3 regions of the Ornithinimicrobium ciconiae genome follow, and region 2 is predicted to be linked to each of the others. Evidence: riboswitches for the same ligand, from Rfam matches in the RefSeq annotation. Region 2 holds a riboswitch; each other region holds the start of a gene.

Region 1 (6,396 bases), 1.7 Mb from region 2:
GGTGACCCGACGACCCGTGACCACCGTGTAGCCACCCAGCGCCAGGGCGGTCAGAGCTCCCATCGCGCCGAGCCAGTCATAGCCAAGGTGCTGCACGACCACCCCGGCCAGAGCACCTGCGGCGGCCGCCGACAGCCCCATGATCAGGTCGGATGCACCCTGCACCGAGGCCCGGTCCTCGACCTGGGCGCCCGCGGCGATCAGGTGCGAGCCAGCGACCATCGTGCAGGACCACCCCAGCCCGAGGAGGAACAGACCGGCCAGCAGCCCAGCGGACCACCCCGTGGAGGAGGTGGCCGCGAGCAGGCAGGCCAGGACCAGGATCCCGACACCGCCCAGGATCACCGGCCGTGACCCACGACGGTCGGTGAGGTAGCCGGCCACGGGGGCCAGGCCGTACATGCCCAGGATGTGCATCGAGATGACAAAGCCGATGACCTCCACCTCGGCATGACCGTGCGCCATGTGGATCGGGGTCATCACCATCACGGCGACCATCACGACATGCCCGATGGTGACCGTCACCGTCCCGAGCAGGACGGTGGGGGAGGCGAGGATCGCCCGGGCCCCGTGGACCACCGAGCCCCGTTGTCCCACGCGGGGGGTCCGGGCCAGGGCGTCGTCGGCGGGCGCGTCAGTCGGTGCCGGATCGACCGCGACGCCCTTGGCCGGCGGGGGCAGCGCCAGTGCTCGAGCCGTCAACAGTGGATCGGGCCGCAGCAGGACGTTGACCAGGACCGCGGCCAGGACAAAGCCGGCGGCGCTGAACACCCAGGCGCCGGCGAGCGGGGGAAGACCCAGTGACTCGGCCATCGCCTTGCCAGGACCGAGCATGTTGGGCCCGAGAACGGAGCCGAGCGTGGTGGCCCAGACGACCAGGCTGAGCTGCCGACCGCGACGAGCAGGCACGGCAAGGTCGACCGCGGCGTAGCGTGCCTGGCTGTTGGCCGTCGACGAGGCGCCGAACAGCGCGGTGCCCAGCAGCAGGAGTGGGAAGCTGCCCAGCTCGGCCGCGAGGATGGCCAGGCCAGCACCGAGGGTGCCAATGAGATAGGCCGCCATCAGGCCCACCCGCCGACCGCGCGCTGCCATCAGTGCCGCGATCGGGATGGTCAGCAGGGCCCCACCGAGGACCTGCGTGGTGTTGGCCAGCCCCGAGAGGTCATCGCGCCCACTGATGTCCGCGGCCATCAGTGCCGCCACGGCGATGCCGCTGGCCACCCCGACACCGCCCAGGACCTGACTGCCCATCAGGGTCCGCACCGTGCGGGTCTGCAGCGCAACGACATCGCGAGTCTCAAGCACTGGAGAAGGCCCACCGGGATCGGTCACCGACGTAGTGTGGCACCGACGGTCAAGAGCCGGCCACGAGGATGGCTGCTGACGGTCAACTCGGCACACACTCATGCGACACGAACGTGTCGTTCGTTACCCTTTTGTGACTTTGGTGTCTCGACCCTGTACCGTTGTCCAGGTTCGTCGAACGACGAATCCCGCAGTCCGGACGCCGAGTCTTGTCACCGGATCGCGTGCCTCCTTTGTGACGACTGACAAGAACGGGGAACCCACTTCCCCGGGAGGAAACTCCCTTGGGGCTAAGGCCCGGCCTGGCAACAGGTCGGACCCGGGCAACACTCCAGCCCGCGCCCGACAGCTAACTCCGTAGGCGATGGAGAGGTACCTCGTGACCCAGACTGCCCCCGGCGGACGCCACCGCGCGCCCAGCCGCATTTCTAGTGCCCTTGCCCAGGGCCGCTACTCAGCCACCTCAACATTCTCAGTCGCCGCTTCCGGCGGACTGCTGGCGTCCTCCATCCTGGTCGCCACCACTCAGCCCTCAACCGAGTTCGAGTCGGCGATGGCTGCCCTCGCGCCGGTCTCCGGCTCCGAGACCATCTCGACCGGACAGCTCGCTGCCACCGCTTCGGACCAGTCGGAGGGCGTCCAGGCCATTGCGGCCGCGCTCACCGGCAGCGCGTCCTCACTGACCCTGCCGACCGTCACTGACACCGTCAGTGCGGCCGATGTCCCGGCCGTGGCCGTGGCCGCTCCGGCCGACGCCGCCAACGCGCCTATGGGCGAACTCGGCTTCGTCGGGGTGACCCCTGTCGTCGAGGAGCCGGTCGAGGTGGCCGCTCCCGAGGCGCCCGCCGAGACGTCTGTCGAGACGTCCGCCCCGCAGACCGAGGGTGCTTCTGCTGCCGAGGCTCGGACGGAGACCTCGTCGAGCAGCCGTTCGGAGGCCCGCACGGAGGCGCCCGCCGCTTCGGCCCCTGCTCCGGCACCGAAGCCCGAGCCCGCCCCGGAGCCCAAGCCTGAGCCGGCACCCGCCCCGGCACCGCCGTCCGGCGGTGGCGAGGGAGCCATCGGCTGGGCCTACGCCCACCTCGGCCTGCCCTACATCTACGGCTCTGACAGCGGCGGTGGCTACGACTGCTCCGGCTTCGTCAAGGCCGCCTATGCCTCGGCCGGCAAGAGCCTGCCGCACGGCAGCTCGGCGCAGTACAGCGCCACCAGCCGTGTGTCGCTGAGCAACATCCAGCGCGGCGACCTGCTCTTCTACAGCAACGGTGGCGGCATCTATCACGTCGCCATCTATCTCGGTGACGGTCAGGTCATCCACTCGCTGCGCGACGGCAGCGGCTTCAGCGGCTCCAAGGTCACCGGGATGAACTACTCCCCGGGCCTGTTCGCCGCTGGTCGCCCCTGACGCAGCACGCCCCACCTCAGCTCTGACGCCACCGGGCGTGGTCACCTCGTGACCACGCCCGGTGGCGTTGTGCTGTGACATCGTGGGAGCCGTGCAGCCACCCCCCGAGGTCTTTGACCTCTTCGCCGTCCCCGGGCATGCCATCGCCCTTCAGGGCGGCAGGGGCACCAGCGTCCTCGCCGGTGACCTGGTGTTGTCCCCAGGGCGCGACGCAGACACGGCCTCCTGGCTCAGTCCGGTGCTGGCTCGTCTCGCTGCGCAGTTGGACCACGAGCAGACCAGGTCGCTGCGTCTGGCCATGCCCATCCCGACACGCGACCTGCGGTGGGTGGTCGACGGGTGGGGCGCGACCCGCTTCGAGCCGGGCACCCGTGCCTGCCAGGACCTCGACGTGCTGGTAGCCACCGGTCGACTGCTGCATGCCCACCTCAAGGCTGCGCTGATCGTGCCACCGTCCGGCCTGCGCACCCGCCACGACCGGTGGTCACGCGCCGAACGTGTCGCGTTCGGCGCCGACCCGGTGAGCGAGGCACCAGGAGTGTCAGCGACGTCGTCACGCAGGAATGCCGCGGAGGTCCAGGAGCTGGTGTCCGATCTGTGCGCCGAGCGTGACGCTGCAGGCAGCGGACCGAGCGACCTCGGCCCTGACCAGCTCGTCCACCGCGACCTAGCCGGCAATGTCCTCCTGGACTCCAGCGGTCTGCCGCTCGTCATCGACCTGGCGCCCTCCTGGCGTCCGGCACTGTGGGCCGAGGCGGTCTGTGTGCTCGACGCGGTGCTCTGGCTGCAGGCCGACCCGCAGGTGATGCACGAGTGGGCCGAGGGCCCACGCCGACAGGCGATGCTGCGAGCAGGCATCTTTCGGGTGCTCAGCGACCGCCCCTGCGATGTCGCGGCCTATCGCCGGGTGCTGGCACCGGCTTAGGCCTCGCCGGCCCCCTCGTCCACGGCATCCAGGAAGCCCATCGCGAGCTCGTCATACTCGTCGGGCTCCATGCCCTGCTCCTGTCGCACCCGCCAGCGTGCCACGCACAGCAGACCCAGGTCGGCGGGCGGCCCATCCACCTCCTCGGCCAGGGCGATGCCGCGGGTGGACCAACCCAGCGACTGCCTCAGATCGCCGTTCAGCTCCCACACCGTGGCCATCGCCAGATAGGTGTCGACGCGTTCCGGCCGTGCGCGGCGCAGCGTCTCCGAGAGGGTCCGAGCCTCCTGCGGGCGGTCGAGCTGGAAGAGGGTGTCCACGACATAGGCGTTCGCGTCGGGTCCTTCGGAGGTCCCCAGCTCAGCCGCGCGCTGGTAGTGGGCGAGGGCGCCTGAGAGGTCCGCGGCCCGGCTGAGCAGATCTCCGGCCGCGATCAGGAGGTCACCGGGGAAGGGAATGTCCTGGGGGTGGGGACTCTCGGCCCAGGAGGCCAGATCAGCCGCCGCGCTGGCATGCTCGGCCGGGGAGGCGGAGCGCAAGGCCTCCTCGAGATCGTCCAGGTCCTCAAAGCTCACGGGGTCACGCATGGTGACCAGCCTACGGACTGCTGCGCACCGGGGCAGTCGGCGACGCAAGGAGGGCGGATCACGAGGTGGCCGAAATGGAGTTGGTAACTGTCAGTGGTGGGGGAGAGGATGCCTCATGTGAACGCACCTGGAGCAGCGGATCCCATCGTCCGCGCCACGGACCTGACCAAGATCTATGGCGATAACCGCGCGGTCGACGGCATCTCGTTCAGCATCAGCTCCGGTGAGTCCTTCGGCCTGCTGGGCCCCAACGGGGCCGGCAAGTCCACCACGATGCGGATGATCGGTGGGACCCTGACCCGCACCGGCGGGTCCATGCTGGTCGCCGGGCTCGATCCGGCCGAGCGCGGCCCGGAGGTGCGCGCTCACCTCGGGGTCGTCCCCCAGCAGGACAACCTCGACGAGGAGCTGACGGTCCGGGACAACCTCATCGTCTATGGCCGATACTTCGGGCTGTCCCACTCCTACCTGCGGACCAAGGCGGACGAGCTGATCGAGTTTGCCCAGCTCACGGACAAGGCCAAGTCCAAGACGACGGCCCTGTCCGGTGGCATGAAGCGCCGGCTGACCATCGCCCGCGCCCTGGTCAATGAGCCCAAGCTCCTCCTCCTCGACGAGCCGACGACCGGCCTGGACCCGCAGGCCCGCCACGTCCTCTGGGACCGGCTGTTCCGGCTCAAGGAGGTCGGTGTCACGCTCGTGGTGACGACGCACTTCATGGACGAGGCCGAGCAGCTGTGCGACCGGCTGATCGTCATCGACCACGGCTCGATCATGGCTGAGGGCAGCCCCCGCTCCCTGATCAAGGACTACTCCACGCGCGAGGTCGTCGAGCTCCGCTTCGGTGCACAGCGCAACGCGGCGGTGGTCGACCAGCTCGCTGACATCGCCACCCGACTCGAGGTGCTCCCGGACCGCATCCTCGTCTACACCGACGACGGTGAGGCGGCGCTGGAAGAGGTCACCGGGCGCGGTCTCAACCCGATCACCTCGCTGGTGCGACGCTCCTCCCTCGAGGATGTCTTCCTCCGGTTGACAGGACGGACCCTCGTTGACTGACACGGCACAGGACCTGCAACGCCTCGCCGCCTCCGGTCGGGTCCCACCACCAGAGGTGATGGCAGCACGAGCCCGGCGGTGGGGCTGGTGGTACTACATCGAGTACTGGCTGCGCACCGCCAGGGCGTGGGCGCAGTCGATCCTGATCTACATGATCGGCGAGCCGCTGCTCTACCTGATCGCCCTCGGCGTCGGTCTGGGCACGTTGGTCGACAACGGTGTGGGCACCGTCGACGGTGTGCCTTACCTGGTGTTCGTGGCCCCCGCCCTGCTGATCTCCACCGTCGTGATGTCGACCGGTGGCGAGCTGACCTACCCGGTGATGGCCGGTTTCAAGTGGGACCGCCTCTACTACGGCCCGCACGCGACGCCGGTCACTCCCGCCCAGATCGGCACCGGCCACTTCCTCGCGGTGCTGATCCGGTTCGTCGTCCAGGCCGCGATCTTCTGGGTAATCATGGTGGCCTTCGGCGCCGTGCCACGAGGCGTGCTGGTCTCTGCCCTGGTGATCCCGATCGGCGTGCTGTCTGCCGCGGCCTTCGGTGCCGTCTTGCAGGCCTATGCCTCGACGTTGACGGACGAGGGCTACCAGTTTGCCTTCGTGCAGCGTTTCGTCATCATGCCGATGTTCCTGTTCGCCGGCACCTTCTTCCCACTGTCCTCCATGCCGGTCTATCTGCACTGGATCGGCTGGATCTCCCCGGTGTGGCACGGCACCCAGCTCGCCCGACAGGTGACCTACGGGGCGGTCGAGCCCGTGTGGTTGACCCTGCTGCACGTGGTGTTCCTGGCGGTCATGACCGTGGCAGGCGTGCTGTGGCTGCGACGCAGCTACACCCGTCGGATGGGAGCCTGATGGACGCGCCGCGCCAGGAGACCCCGCCCACGTCCCAGACAGAGCAGCACGCAGCGCACGCTGCAACGGGGCGCGAGGCGGCACGGGTGCCGGAGTTTCCCGAGGGCCGGCGGCTGGCGTCCCTCTACGGACGCAACGCCCGCGCAGTCATCGAGCGCGGCTTCAAGGTCATCGCCCGACAGAACTGGGCGGTCCTGGTCTCCGGATTCTTCGAACCGGTCCTCTACCTGCTGGCCATGGGCCTGGGGCTGGGGGCGCT
Region 2 (6,396 bases):
CGCTCTCGGTGTCGCGGTAGTCACAGCGACCATCTGGTCGCTGATGGGCCTGCCGGACTCGGCGGTCGTGCGCACCATCACCGTGCTGGTCATCGCCTGCCCGCACGCGCTCGGCCTGGCGATCCCGCTGGTGGTCTCCATCGCGACCGAGCGGGCTGCTCGTGGCGGCGTCCTGATCAAGGATCGACTCGCGCTGGAGTCCATGCGTACCGTTGACGCCGTGCTCTTCGACAAAACCGGCACGCTGACCAAGGGTGAGCCCACTGTCACCGGTGTCGAACCCGTTGTGGGGCGCGATGAGGGAGAGGTGCTGGCGCTGGCCGCGGCAGCGGAGTCCGATAGTGAGCACCCGCTGGCCGGGGCCATCCTCGGCGCGGCCCGCGACCGGGAGTTGACGCTCTCCTCGGCTTCCGACTTCTCCTCGTCCCCGGCTGTCGGGGTGAAAGCCACTGTCGATGGGACGGTCATCGAGGTGGGAGGCCCCTACCTGCTGGAGCAACACGGTGTCAGCGAACTGTCTATCGCCGAGGTCTGGCGCACCGAGGGTGCGATTATCCTGCACGTCCTGGCAGACGGTGAGGTGATCGGTGCGCTGCGCCTGGCGGACGAGATCCGACCCGAGTCCCGTGAAGCGGTTGAGGCGCTCCACGCTGCTGGCACTCAGGTGGTGATGATCACCGGGGATGCCCAGGCCGTGGCTGACACCGTCGCCAAGGAGTTGGGCATCGACCGGGTCTTCGCCGGTGTACGTCCGCAGGACAAAGCCGCCAAGGTAGCCGAACTCCAGCGGGAGGGGCGCAAGGTCGCCATGGTCGGCGACGGGGTCAACGACGCCCCTGCCCTGGCTCAGGCTGATGTCGGCATCGCCATCGGTGCAGGAACCGACGTGGCGATCGCCTCGGCTGGGGTGATCCTGGCCTCATCAGACCCCCGCTCGGTCCTCTCAGTGATCGAGTTGTCGCGTGCTAGCTACCGGAAGATGAAGCAGAACCTGTGGTGGGCAGCCGGCTACAACCTGATCTCCGTGCCGTTGGCTGCGGGCGTCCTGGCACCGATCGGGTTCGTCCTGCCGATGAGCGTCGGTGCGATTCTCATGTCGGCCTCCACCGTCGTCGTCGCGCTCAACGCCCAACTGTTGCGGCGACTCGACCTGACCCCGTCGCATAGCACCCGAACCTTCCTCCACCGGCAGGGCACCCGGTGACCCACCTGCCGGCAGGTCGCGGCCCGGCCCATCACACCTGACAGGAGCATCCACCATGACCACCCAGGCCACCCCCGCGAAGCGGGGAGCCGAAGCCACGCACGGCTACATCAGCGACAAGCCCGGTTACCTCGCCCGCCTCAAACGCATCGAAGGACAGGCCCGAGGCATCCACCGGATGGTCAATGAGGACACCTACTGCATCGACATCCTGACCCAGATCAGCGCACTGACCTCGGCCCTGGAGAGCGTCGCGCTGGGCCTGCTCGATGACCACCTCAAACACTGCGTCGTCAGCGCAGCGAAAGCAGGAGGGCCCGAGGCAGAGCAGAAGATGAACGAGGCCTCACAAGCCATTGCCCGACTCGTCAAGTCATAAGGAATGCCGTGACGACTGACCTGCAACCCCCCCGCCGGTACGGACCCGGTCGCGGATTTCGGGTGCTTGTGGTCGATGACGAGAAGCCCCTGGCCGCAGTGGTGGCGCGGAATCTGTTGCATGACGGTTACGAAGTCGAGTCCGCTTTTGACGGCCCGACAGCGCTGCAGCGGGCTCATGAGCTCGATCCTGATGTCGTCATCCTTGATCTGGGGCTACCCGGCCTGGACGGACTGGAGGTGTGCCGCGGACTGCGTGAGTTCTCCGACTGTTACATCGTCATACTCACCGCACGGGCCGAGGTGCCGGACACCGTGGCCGGGTTGCGCGCGGGGGCCGATGACTACGTCACGAAGCCGTTCAGCCCGCGCGAACTGGTAGAACGGGTCCGCGCGCTATTGCGCCGACCGCGGCAGGTCGCGAAGGAAGCACGGCCGCCAGCACCGCCTCAAGTCTTCGGCCCGTTAACCGTTGACGCCTCCGCCCGCGAAGTCCACCTGGACGGTGATCGGATCGCGCTGACCCGCACCGAGTTCGAGGTCCTTGAGGCACTCACCGGCCAGGCAGGTCAGGTCATGACCCGCCGACAGATCATCGACGCCGTCTGGGGGGAGTCCTGGGTCGGAGATGAGCAACTGGTCGACGTCCACGTTGCCCACCTGCGGCGCAAGCTGGACGATCCAGCCACCAACCCACGGTTCATCCAGACCGTACGCGGTGTGGGTTACCGGCTGGACGTCGAACCGACCTCAGCCCGAGGGAGGTGACGGGTGAGGTGAGCCTTCGTGAACGCACACGGACAGCGGGCCTGGGGACCAGGCTCCTGGTGTCCCAAGGGATGGTCGTCCTGGTCGTCCTGGCAACGATCCTGATCGTCACTGAGGTCGTCGGCCTAGCACTCTTTCGGGAACACATGGTGATGGCCGGGCACGAGAACCCAGATGAGGAGGCCACCCACGTCGAGGAGGCATTCCGCTCCGCAATCACCCTGGCCCTTGTACTTGCCCTAGGCGCCGCGCTCGTGGCCGCGCTGGTCGCAAGCCTCTACCTCACCAGACGGGTCGCCCACCTGGTACAGGGTGTGGCTGAGGCGGCGTCGACCATCGCAGCAGGTGACTACGGGGCCAGGGTCCGCCCGCCGGCGCTGGGGCCGGAGTTTGAAGTGCTCGCCGACTCTTTCAACCAGATGGCACGCCGCCTCGCGGACGTTGAGACCACACGGCGACAGATGCTGGGGGACCTGGCCCACGAGATGCGCACCCCCATCGCCACCCTGGACGCCTATCTGGAGAGCACCCAGACCGGTGTGACTGCCCTGGACCCGCCGACGGTGGATATGCTCCGCGGACAGACACAACGGCTGGCACGGTTGGCCGAAGACATCAGCACCGTCTCCCGCATCGAGGAACACCACCTAAACCTTGCGTGTGAACCGGTCCAACTCCCAGGACTCATCGAGCAGGCCCTTACCGCACACGAGGCGGCCTACGCGGCAAAAGGCGTTCGTCTGGCAACAGTCGTCGAGCAGCCCCTACCAACGGTGTCTGCTGACCCGGATCGGTTGGGGCAGGTGATGACGAACCTGCTGAACAACGCGCTCCGTCACACCCCCGCAGGCGGGAGAGTGACGCTCGAGGCCCGGTCCACCGGGGAGCGGGTGGTGGTGACCCTTTCGGACTCCGGCGACGGCATCCCTGCTCAGGCTCTCGATCACGTCCTGGAACGGTTCTACCGCGTCGACACAGCCCGCGACCGACAACGAGGCGGCTCCGGGGTAGGCCTGACCATCGCCCACGGCATCATCAGGGCACACGGCGGAAACCTCACAATCACCAGTCCCGGCCGAGGATTCGGAACCACCGTCACCTGGTGGCTGCCGAACCCGTAGATACCGCCGTCAGCAAAGCCCGGGCCTCCACGCCGCTGGGCCTGGATGAAGGTTCCATGAAGATCGGCCGTGATTCGGTCCTGAGGCGCTGTCGGGGGCGCCTGTGGCCGTTACCGTTTTGTAACCTGCTCAGCCGTGGGCAGGTGCCGGGCGTCCGCCGAATCTTGTCAGCGCTCTGGCTCAAACAAACATCCGCCAGACAAGAGCGGGGGACCCACTCGCGGAACGCCGAACGTTCCTTGGGGCACAGGGCTGACTCAACTTCTCTGGGTCAGCGCCGGGCAACTCCAGCCCGAGCCCGACAGCTAACCCCGCAGGCGCCGGAGAGGTTACCCCCGTGATGAATCGACGCTTGCCCGGGCGCCACCGCGCCGCCCTGAACCTGACCCGGCCCCTATCCGGAAGCGCCACCCTGGCAGCCTCCGGGTTGCTCGTCGCCACCATCGGCGCCGCAGCCCCGGCAGCACCGGCAATCCTGACCAGCTCCGTCGACGCGGTCAGCATCCACCAGTCCCCGGTGCCGCAGAGATCCCAGGTCGCGAACCCGACCGCTGACAGTTGGTCGACCCTTGTGGACGCGCTGAAGGTGGCCTCCGAAGACCTGGACAGTGATCTTCCGGTCAAGGCAGTCCCGGCCCCCGCCGAAGGTGATCAGCACGCGCACTTCGGTGAACTCGGATTCACCGGCGTCACTCCCGAGCCAGAACCAGAAACTCGCCTCGAGACCACCACCGAGGAGCCGGCCGAACCCACCACCGAGGACACCGGCGGTGCCGGTGACGAGAACACAAACGGTGACCAAGCCACAGCTGCAGACACCCGCACCGAGGACAGCGCGGCGAGCCGGTCTAAGCCCCGGGAGAAAGCACCCCCCGAGCCATCTTCCCCTGAAGCGTCGCCGGCCACTGGTCAGGGCGCCGAAGCAGCTATTGCCTGGGCCCAAGCCAACCTGGGACTGCCCTACAGTTGGGGTTCGAGCAGTGGCGGTGCCTACGACTGCTCCGGATTCACGACAGCAGCCTTCCGCGCGGCCGGCATCAGCCTCCCCCATCAGAGCGAGGCCCAGTACCACGCCACGAACCGTGTCCCCCTCTCAGAGATCCAACGCGGTGACCTCGTCTTCTACAGCAACAACGGCTCCGCATCCGGCATCTTCCACGTCGCGATCTACCTCGGGGACGGGCAGGTCATCCACTCCCTGCGCGACTGGTCCAGTTGGAACGGGTCCAAGATCAACGACATCAACTACGCCTCCGGTTTGATGGCAGCCGGTCGACCCTGACCATGCCCACGCGCCTGGGCAGCGACCACATGCGGACCTGCATCCCCGATGCAGACGGTCGCTGCCCGGCCTGGCGCAGCCAACCAACTGAGTGACTGAGCCGCGGGATGAGTGCGGTTGACCTGTAGGGGACCGGCTGAATGAGGATCACTCAGGGGCCGCGGCGTCACTGCGGTGCGGACAAGTATCGGGACTGCTGCACGGGTAGGTGACAGGTTGGGTCAGGCCGCCTGAGGGGCGGCTGTGGCCATGGTGGCTTCGTACTCGATGGGCGTCAACCGGCCGAGTCGGTCCTGGCGACGGCGCCGGTGGTAGGTGCGCTCGAGCCAGGTCACGATGCTGATGCGCAGGTCCTGGCGGGTGGCCCATCGGCGGCGGTCCAGGACGTTCTTCTGCAGGAGGGCGAAGAAGGACTCCATCGCGGCGTTGTCGGCGCTCGTGCCGACCTGGCCCATGGATCCGACCAGGTGGTGGCGACGCAGCGCGGCCAGGTACTTCCGCGACCGGAACTGGCTGCCGCGGTCGGAGTGGACGATGCAGCCGGCAACGTCCATGCCGTGCGCGGCACGGGTCGCCACGGCGTTGTCCAGGGCCTGCACCGCCAGGCGCGACTTCATCCGGGCGTCGATGGAGTATCCGACGATGCGGCCCGACCAGACGTCCTTGACCGCGCACAGGTAGAGCTTGCCCTCACCGGTGCCGTGCTCGGTGATGTCGGTCAACCACAGCTGGTTCGGGCCGGCCGCGGTGAAGTCCCGCTCGACAAGGTCCTCGTGCGCGGGTGGCCCCGGCTTCCTGCCGTTCTTGCCTCGCTTCTTGCCGAAGACGCTCCACCAGCCGTTCTCCGAGCAGATCCGCCACGCGGTCCGGTCGCACATGCCCTCCCCGACGTCGCGGGCCTCGTCGGCCAGCAGCCGGTGCCCGAACTCCGGGTCGTCGCGGTGGGCGTCGAACAGGGCGTTGGCGCGGTGGGCCGCCGCCAGCTCGGCGTCGGTGACCGGTCCCTTCAGCCAGCGGTAGTACGGCTGGCGAGCGATCTTCAGCACCCGGCACGTCACCGTGACGGGGATCCCGTCGACGGCCAGCTCTCGGACGAGCGGGTACATCATTTTGGGGAGATGTTCGCCTGGGACAGGTACGCCGCGGCGCGGCGCAGGACCTCGTTCTCCTGCTCCAGCAGCCGGATGCGCCGTTTGGCCTCCCGCAGCTCGGCCAGCTCCTCACGGTCCGGACCCGGCCTGATCCCGGCGTCGCGGTCGGCTTGGGTCATCCAGTTCGTCAGACACGACTCGGAGATCCCGAAGTCCTTGGCCACCTGCTTGATCGTCACCCCCTCCTCGCGTTGTCGGGCGACCCGGACAACATCGTCACGGAACTCCTGGGGATACGGCTTGGGCATGGTGCACATCCTTCCCTGCAGCGCCTCACAGCACCACAGACTCGGTGTCACCTACCCGTGCAGCAGTCCCATCTCTATGTCGTGAAGCGGCTTGAGACGGGCTGCTCACGAGCAGGGTTGCGGTCCAGTTTGAGGTGACGGAGTCCGGATGAGGAACTTGCGCGCGGACATGAAGGTCGGTCATGGTGGCAACACCACTTGCACCTGCTGGGTACGCCCCAGCTGCGCGGTTGCACGTTGCGAC
Region 3 (6,396 bases), 1.2 Mb from region 2:
GTCCTGGACGCCGACACCGAGGGCCCGGCGCCCTATATCGTCACCGAGTTCGTCCCCGGGCCACCGCTGGACCACGTGGTGTCCGCGGAGGGGCCGGTCACCGGTGCAGCCCTGGTGGACCTCGGACGCGGCCTCTCCGAGGCGTTGACCGCGATCCACGGCGTCGGGATCGTCCACCGCGACCTCAAGCCGGGCAACGTCCTCATGGTCGGCCCCGACCCGGTGGTGATCGACTTCGGCATCGCGCAGGTCGCCGACGACGTCCGGCTGACGATGACCGGACTGGTGATGGGCACACCTGGTTATCTCTCGCCCGAGGTCGTCGAGGGCGGTGCCGTCACCGAGGCGACCGACTGGTGGGGCTGGGCGGCAACCCTCGCCTTCGCCAACAGCGGCACGCCGCCGTTTGGTCGTGGGCCCATGAGCGTCGTCCTGGATCGGGTGATCCGCGGCCGCACCCAGCTCGACGACGTCGACCCCGCGATCCGCCCGCTGCTCGCGGCCGCCCTGGACCCAGAGCCCGAGCGACGGCCACACAGCGACGAGGTCATGCGCGCGCTGGAGCTCTACGCCGCTCACCGTCCGGTGACCGAGGCGCTGACCGTGCGGGTCCGGAGCGCAGGTGTGCGCCCTGCCCCGGATGCTGATGACACCCAGGTCCATGCCAGGACCGATGCCGTTTCCGGCGACAGCTGGTCGCCGCACACGGCGGTGACCCCGCGGGTGGACCCGACACGCGTCCAGCCGATGGCGCCCACTCCCCAGACCCGTCAGGCGCCGCTCCAGCGACCAGCCGGGCAGGGTGCCGGACAGGCCGGACCTGCCGGAGGGTATGCCGCACCGCTGGGACGCTCCTATCCTGCCCCGGCCGGTCAGCCGAATGGGCCGGGCGCCGGACAGCGCACGGCGGGAAGCGCTCCTCGCCCGAGCAGCCCGCAACCGGTCCACGGCAATCAGGGGCCCTACGCCTCGCAGGGCCCCGTGCCTTACACGGCCGGCGGGCAGTCGCCCTACGCCGCCCCGGGGCCCCAGGGCTTCGGCCAGCCGGCACGCGGCCCGGACCCACGCATCGGACGACCGATGCGCACCGGGACCCTGGCCACCGGACTGGTGGCGTTGGTCGGCATCGCCGCCGTGGCGCCGCTGCTCGCCTGGGGACTGCTGGTCATCTGGTCGGTCGCGGCTCGAGCGGTCGACCACGTGGTGACCTCTCTGGTGCTGCGTCGCCACGAGGCCGGCCCACGCCGCTCGGACATGCCGGTCACTGTGCTGACCAGTCCCTGGCACCTGTTCGTGGCGGCCCTGTCCACCGGGCTGGCACTGTTGCTCCCGGTCGCGTTCGCCATTGCGGCGACCGTCATCACCGCAGGGGGACTGACCGAGTCCGGACTGCTGCAGGTGGGCGTCGCCGACTCGCTCCCCATGGCGGTGGGCAGCCTGCTGGGCATGCTGATGGCCTGGTGGGGGCCCGGCGGGCTCGCCCTGCGCCGCGGCTCCCGCACCATGGTGCGCTCTGTGCTGCCGCACCCCACGATCACCACCGCGGTGGCTGGTGTGCTGCTCGTCGGCGGTCTGGCACTCCTGGTCTGGGCGCTGCTCCAGGGCAACCAGGTGTCCTGGTGGCCGACCACCTGGGATGCACCGCCGTTCCTGGACCTGATCCCGCAGGCACTTCGGCCCTGAAGTTTTTTCCGGGGCGTGACCTGCACAGAAGTCTCGATTGTCCACAACCTGCCTCCGCTAGGGCCACAACTGTGGTTAGTCTGGGCACTTCGGTTCGCCCCCTGCGGACCACAACTGCATAGGCCAGAGCACACCCACGGCGTGTGCCCCTGAGGCGCCGAACCTCGTCACCAGGGCACGCATCCCGGACCGTCCGGGCGCCAGACGAGGATGGGGAACCCACCATCGACGCCCGCTGCGGCGTCTTGGGGTGAAGCCGCGTCAGCGGCCGGGCACCTGACCGCCCGAACCCGACAGCTAACTCCGTAGGCGCACTGTCAGGAAGGTTCATCCACCATGGCAACTGCCAAGCATCGCGCACCCCGCAAGCCCATCGCCCGACGAGTCGGAGGACTGACCGTCGCCGCTGCCGTGGCTGTGGCGGGCATCGGTCTCACCGCCCCGGGTGCCAGCGCCGAGTCCGTCTGGGACCGCGTCGCCGCCTGTGAGTCCGGTGGCAACTGGTCGATCAACACCGGCAACGGCTTCTATGGGGGTCTCCAGTTCCACCCCCAGACCTGGACCGGGTTCGGCGGTGGCGCCTACGCCCCCTATGCCCACCAGGCCACCAAGTCCCAGCAGATCACCATCGCCCAGAAGGTCCTCGCGGTCCAGGGCCCGGGCGCCTGGCCGGTCTGCTCCGTGCGAGCCGGGCTGACGCGGGACAACGGCGGTGCCACCCCCGCTCCGAGTCCTGCGCCCGCCCCCGCCCCCGCCCAGCCGAGGGACAACGGCTCCGCCTCACGCGGCGGGGGGCACTCAGCGATGGCGCCACTGGCGCGCGACGGCATCCGCGGACCGCTGACCACCACGGCCATCCAGCGCTGGGTCGGCACCTACCAGGACGGCATCTTCGGTCCGATCACGACGCGGGCCCTGCAGACCAAGGTCGGTGCCTATCCCGACGGGATCTGGGGCCCGAAGTCCCAGGCGGCGCTGCAGGACTACCTCGGCCTCTCCCGCGACGGGTCGACCTTCATGAACTACCGGACGGTCCTCGCCCTGCAGAAGCACTTGAACGCCAACGTCATCGGCTGAGCTGACCGCGACGTTGCGCGCCCGGTGCGAGTCCCTGGCACCGGGCCCGCAACGTTTCGGCCAAGGCGGTGCGGATGCCGACAGGCAGGTAGCATCGTCGTCGTTGCCGCCCGCCGTGGTCGGCTCCTGCGTCGCTGCCCAGCAGCGGCACGCCCCTGTAGCTCAGTTGGTAGAGCATCCGCCTTGTAAGCGGACGGTCGCGGGTTCGACTCCTGTCGGGGGCTCCAACGGTCAGTGTCGAGGAGAGGTATGCCGGGTGGGTGGCATGGCCCTGGTGCGGCCTGGTCGGCCATCGCGGTGCACGTGCACGCATCCTTCACACGTGCCCGCGCGGGAGCGTGAAGGATGCGTTCAGCTGCATGGATCGCGGGTGCCCGCGCCGGGTCACCGTCGCGGCAGATACCACCCAGAGCCGGTGCCGGTGGCGTAGCCGGTGAGGCCACGCCCCGGGTCAGCGGTGCGGTCGAGCGGAAGGTCCAGGTCGTCACCATCGACGGGTCGGAGATGGTCGGGTCTCCGACGAGCTCCCACGCAGTGTTGCCCAAGGATCCGTACTGTCCAGCTGGGACGAAGGAGAAGGCCTGGTCCTGAGGAGTCAACGTCATGGTGACAGTCACTACCGAGGCCGTGCCAGCACCGGCGCGGGACAGGGACACCGGCACGGTGGTGGTCAACACTTCACGACCGGGGTCGGCCTGGGTGCGTGGGACGGTCCTCCTGGTGTCGTAGGTCGTGGCGTGGGCGAAGGGGCCGACCCACGTGTGCCAGCTCCTCGGGGCGTCAGGCCGCGAGCAACGGTCCCGAACGGAGACGCCTCGAACGTGACCGGCCCGATGTTGGCGGCCGTCAGATGCGATAGCGAGTTGGACAGGGCGATGCACTGTCCCTGGTTCGGGAACAGCGTGCCGAAGTCTTGCCAGCCGTCGGCCATGCAGTCGGCTCTGGACAGCGAAGCCGTCTCCAGCCGGAAGAAGCCGAACGAGCCGGCTGTCGGTGCCGTTCCAGATGGCCTTGTTCACGAAGTCCAAGGAGTGCGAACCCGGGGCCACATAGAAGACGCCATGGCCGAATGTCGGGTCGGCCATCGAGGCGTCGGCACGGGCGATGTCCGACAGGTAGAACCTGGTCGGACAGGTGTTGAACTCTATGGCCACCACTTCCACGCCGTCGCGCCAGGCCTGGGGTCGTTCGGCCAGCCAGGTCTTGAACGCCTTCTTGGAGCGGCCCTCAACCATGTCCAGTAACCGTGCTGGGCCGGTGCCCTCACGCACAGGGGTGAGGTCGATGATGACGGTGACGAACTTGTCGCCCTTGCGAGTATGCCGCCAAGCGTGCTCATCGACGCCGATGACCTGGACCCCGTCGAGGCGGTGCGGGTCGTCGATCAGAACACGCTTGCCCTCGGTCAGCACCGCGTCGTTGGCCGCGCTCCAGGACACCGCCAGACCTTCGGCGACCCTCGTCACGGTCAGGCGCTGGCACACGATGGCAACCAACGCCCAGGTCAGCCCGGCCCGGGAGATCTTCGCCCGCGGCTCGGCCGCCTTGGTCGTGTCCTGGCGCCACACGTGCCCACACCCGGTGTACTTGTACCTGCGCACCGTGACCAGCAACGTCGTCGGTCGCCACCCGAACGGTTCGTGCGCCAACCGACGGACCACGGTGTCCCGCGGTACGCCCTGGCTGCCGCAGTTATGGCACCAGTCATCCGGTTCCACCACCCGGCAGGTCAGCACCGCACGCTCGGGCTCGATCAGCTGACCGGTCACCTCCAGGCCGAGCTCGTCCAGCCCGGTGAAGGTCGTCAAGTCAGGGGTCGTAAAGGTAGCGTCAGGCATCGTCGAGGTCTTCCTTGGTGGGCCAGTGTGAGAACTCCCATCATCGGAAGACCTGGACCCTCACCCCGACACCGACGCGCCCGCCCCGCCCGCCAAACTCAGCACCCCAGCCCTACACCCTCGTTCGTGAAGAGCCGGTTGACGGTCCCTTGAGGTGGTGTTAGCGTCGTGAGCGCGCCGCAGTCTCGTCAAGGGTACGGGACCCTCGGGGAAGGAGGCGCAACATGTTTGGGGTTCTCATGCGTGGGTTTGGGATCTTGACTGCGGGCGTCATGTTGGCCGTTTCTTTGGCCATGCCTGCCGCGGCCCACTACTACCACCCTGGAAAGGGTTGCTCAGCGAACCAGCAGATCCTTATAGAGTCTCGGAGTGCAGGTCAAACCTACCACCAGAAAGAGGTGGGCAGTTACATAACCTTCTTGGACCATGGCGTTGTGTCCACATTGAGTCCCTACCGGGCTTGGTGGACGGGTGATCGGAACGTCCTTTCGTGGGGCGCTCAAGCCGACTATCTGGAGTCACACTCAGCAGTGTGTCGCCCGCAGTTTAGCGAGCCGTAGAACATGTCTTTGGACGGTATCCGTCGACTGGGCAGCGAATATTCACAGCCTGGGCAGTGCCTCGGTGGCAAGGGGAGTGGCCGGACGGTCCTGCTGGTCTGCGTGACGCTTGTGGTTCTCCTCGGGGCCTGCTCCGGGGACGGGAATTCGCAGATGAAGCCGGACACGCCGAATAGTTCGACCGGGACGCCAGAGCCAGGACCGGATTCATCGGACATCGATGAAGATGTCGCCTCCAAAGCGCCTTCGGTGGCGGCTGATCTGCCCGATCCCCTCGAATACGCCACCAAGATGGGACGTTGCATGGAGGAGGACGGCTGGGACGTCAGCATTGAAGCAACGGGATACGAAGTGAAACTTCTGAAGGGGCAGGAGGAAGCTTACTTTGAATCCGCGGAGAAGTGCCGAGATCTGCACGGCTTTCCCTCGGAAGGACCCACGATCACCGAGGAGATGGCTGGCGACTTATACGACGAATTGCTCGAGGTGGCTGAGTGCGTGACTGGGCGCGGGATCGAGGTCGAGGACCCGCCCAGCAGGGCCACCTTCGTTGAAACCCTGATGGACCACCCATTGCCGATCTGGCACCCCTACGAAATCGCCTTCCAAGACACGCAACTGGATGAGGTCCAGCGCTGGTGTCCGGTAAGTATCGATTGGTGAGCGCGGGCGCTCTTCCCATGTCGAGCCTGAGTTTGATCACCGTGGGCTGAATCCCTGGTCGACGGGGCTGTGACCCCCGACCATCGCCCACGGATCAAGGCCACGCGGGGACAGATAGCCGCCGATCCCGACGAGCAGCACAAAGAAGAAGGCACCCGGCGGCCCGAGACGCAGGGCGTGGGCCAGGAAGGTCGCGACGGCCGCCAGCGCGTCGGCGGCCGCACCTCCCAGCGCAACCCGCGGAAGGGGGTGGTCGCGGCCACGGCCAGGTGCTCGGCGCCTCGGACCGCGCGTCGACGGGCTCCGCGGACCGCGCGGCGGGAGAAGCTCACGCCCGCCCACCGAGGGCGGGGCCGGACCCGGGTGCCATCAGGACATCAGCGCGGGGGCATCCGGAGGGCGCCGTCGAGGCGGATGACCTCGCCGTTGAGCAGCGGGTTGTCGACGATGTGGGTGACCAGCGCGGCATACTCCTCCGGCTTGCCGAGGCGGGCCGGGTGCGGCACCAGGGCCTCGAGGGAGGCGCGGACGTCGTCGCCGAGGCCGGCCATCATCGGGGTCTCGAAGATGCCCGG

Evidence for each region. A riboswitch is a leader RNA that binds a small molecule or an ion and turns the genes downstream of it on or off. The one in region 2 is predicted to bind cyclic di-AMP.
Region 1: another riboswitch for cyclic di-AMP. It lies ahead of FNH13_RS09905 (C40 family peptidase); the one in region 2 lies ahead of FNH13_RS17970 (C40 family peptidase).
Region 3: another riboswitch for cyclic di-AMP. It lies ahead of FNH13_RS19805 (transglycosylase family protein); the one in region 2 lies ahead of FNH13_RS17970 (C40 family peptidase).

Annotation. Positions count from the first base shown of each region.
Region 1 covers NZ_CP041616.1:2,172,428-2,178,823, forward strand. Annotated here, with positions in the region: gene FNH13_RS09900 (MFS transporter) at 1-1,332, opposite strand, end outside; cyclic di-AMP (ydaO/yuaA leader) riboswitch at 1,521-1,684, shown strand; gene FNH13_RS09905 (C40 family peptidase) at 1,685-2,710, shown strand; gene FNH13_RS09910 (aminoglycoside phosphotransferase) at 2,802-3,635, shown strand; gene FNH13_RS09915 (hypothetical protein) at 3,632-4,222, opposite strand; gene FNH13_RS09920 (ABC transporter ATP-binding protein) at 4,340-5,281, shown strand; gene FNH13_RS09925 (ABC transporter permease) at 5,274-6,137, shown strand; gene FNH13_RS09930 (ABC transporter permease) at 6,137-6,396, shown strand, end outside.
Region 2 covers NZ_CP041616.1:3,880,017-3,886,412, reverse strand. Annotated here, with positions in the region: gene FNH13_RS17990 (heavy metal translocating P-type ATPase) at 1-1,204, shown strand, start outside; gene FNH13_RS17985 (metal-sensitive transcriptional regulator) at 1,260-1,583, shown strand; gene FNH13_RS17980 (response regulator transcription factor) at 1,646-2,350, shown strand; gene FNH13_RS17975 (sensor histidine kinase) at 2,359-3,471, shown strand; cyclic di-AMP (ydaO/yuaA leader) riboswitch at 3,655-3,806, shown strand; gene FNH13_RS17970 (C40 family peptidase) at 3,812-4,753, shown strand; one part of gene FNH13_RS17965 (IS3 family transposase) at 4,975-5,877, opposite strand; one part of gene FNH13_RS17965 (IS3 family transposase) at 5,880-6,152, opposite strand.
Region 3 covers NZ_CP041616.1:960,214-966,609, forward strand. Annotated here, with positions in the region: gene FNH13_RS04375 (serine/threonine-protein kinase) at 1-1,683, shown strand, start outside; cyclic di-AMP (ydaO/yuaA leader) riboswitch at 1,872-2,011, shown strand; gene FNH13_RS19805 (transglycosylase family protein) at 2,020-2,760, shown strand; tRNA gene FNH13_RS04385 (tRNA-Thr) at 2,912-2,987, shown strand; gene FNH13_RS19715 (hypothetical protein) at 3,364-3,489, shown strand; partial or broken gene FNH13_RS19940 (transposase) at 3,918-4,598, opposite strand; gene FNH13_RS04395 (hypothetical protein) at 5,312-5,821, shown strand; gene FNH13_RS04400 (SDR family NAD(P)-dependent oxidoreductase) at 6,199-6,396, opposite strand, start outside.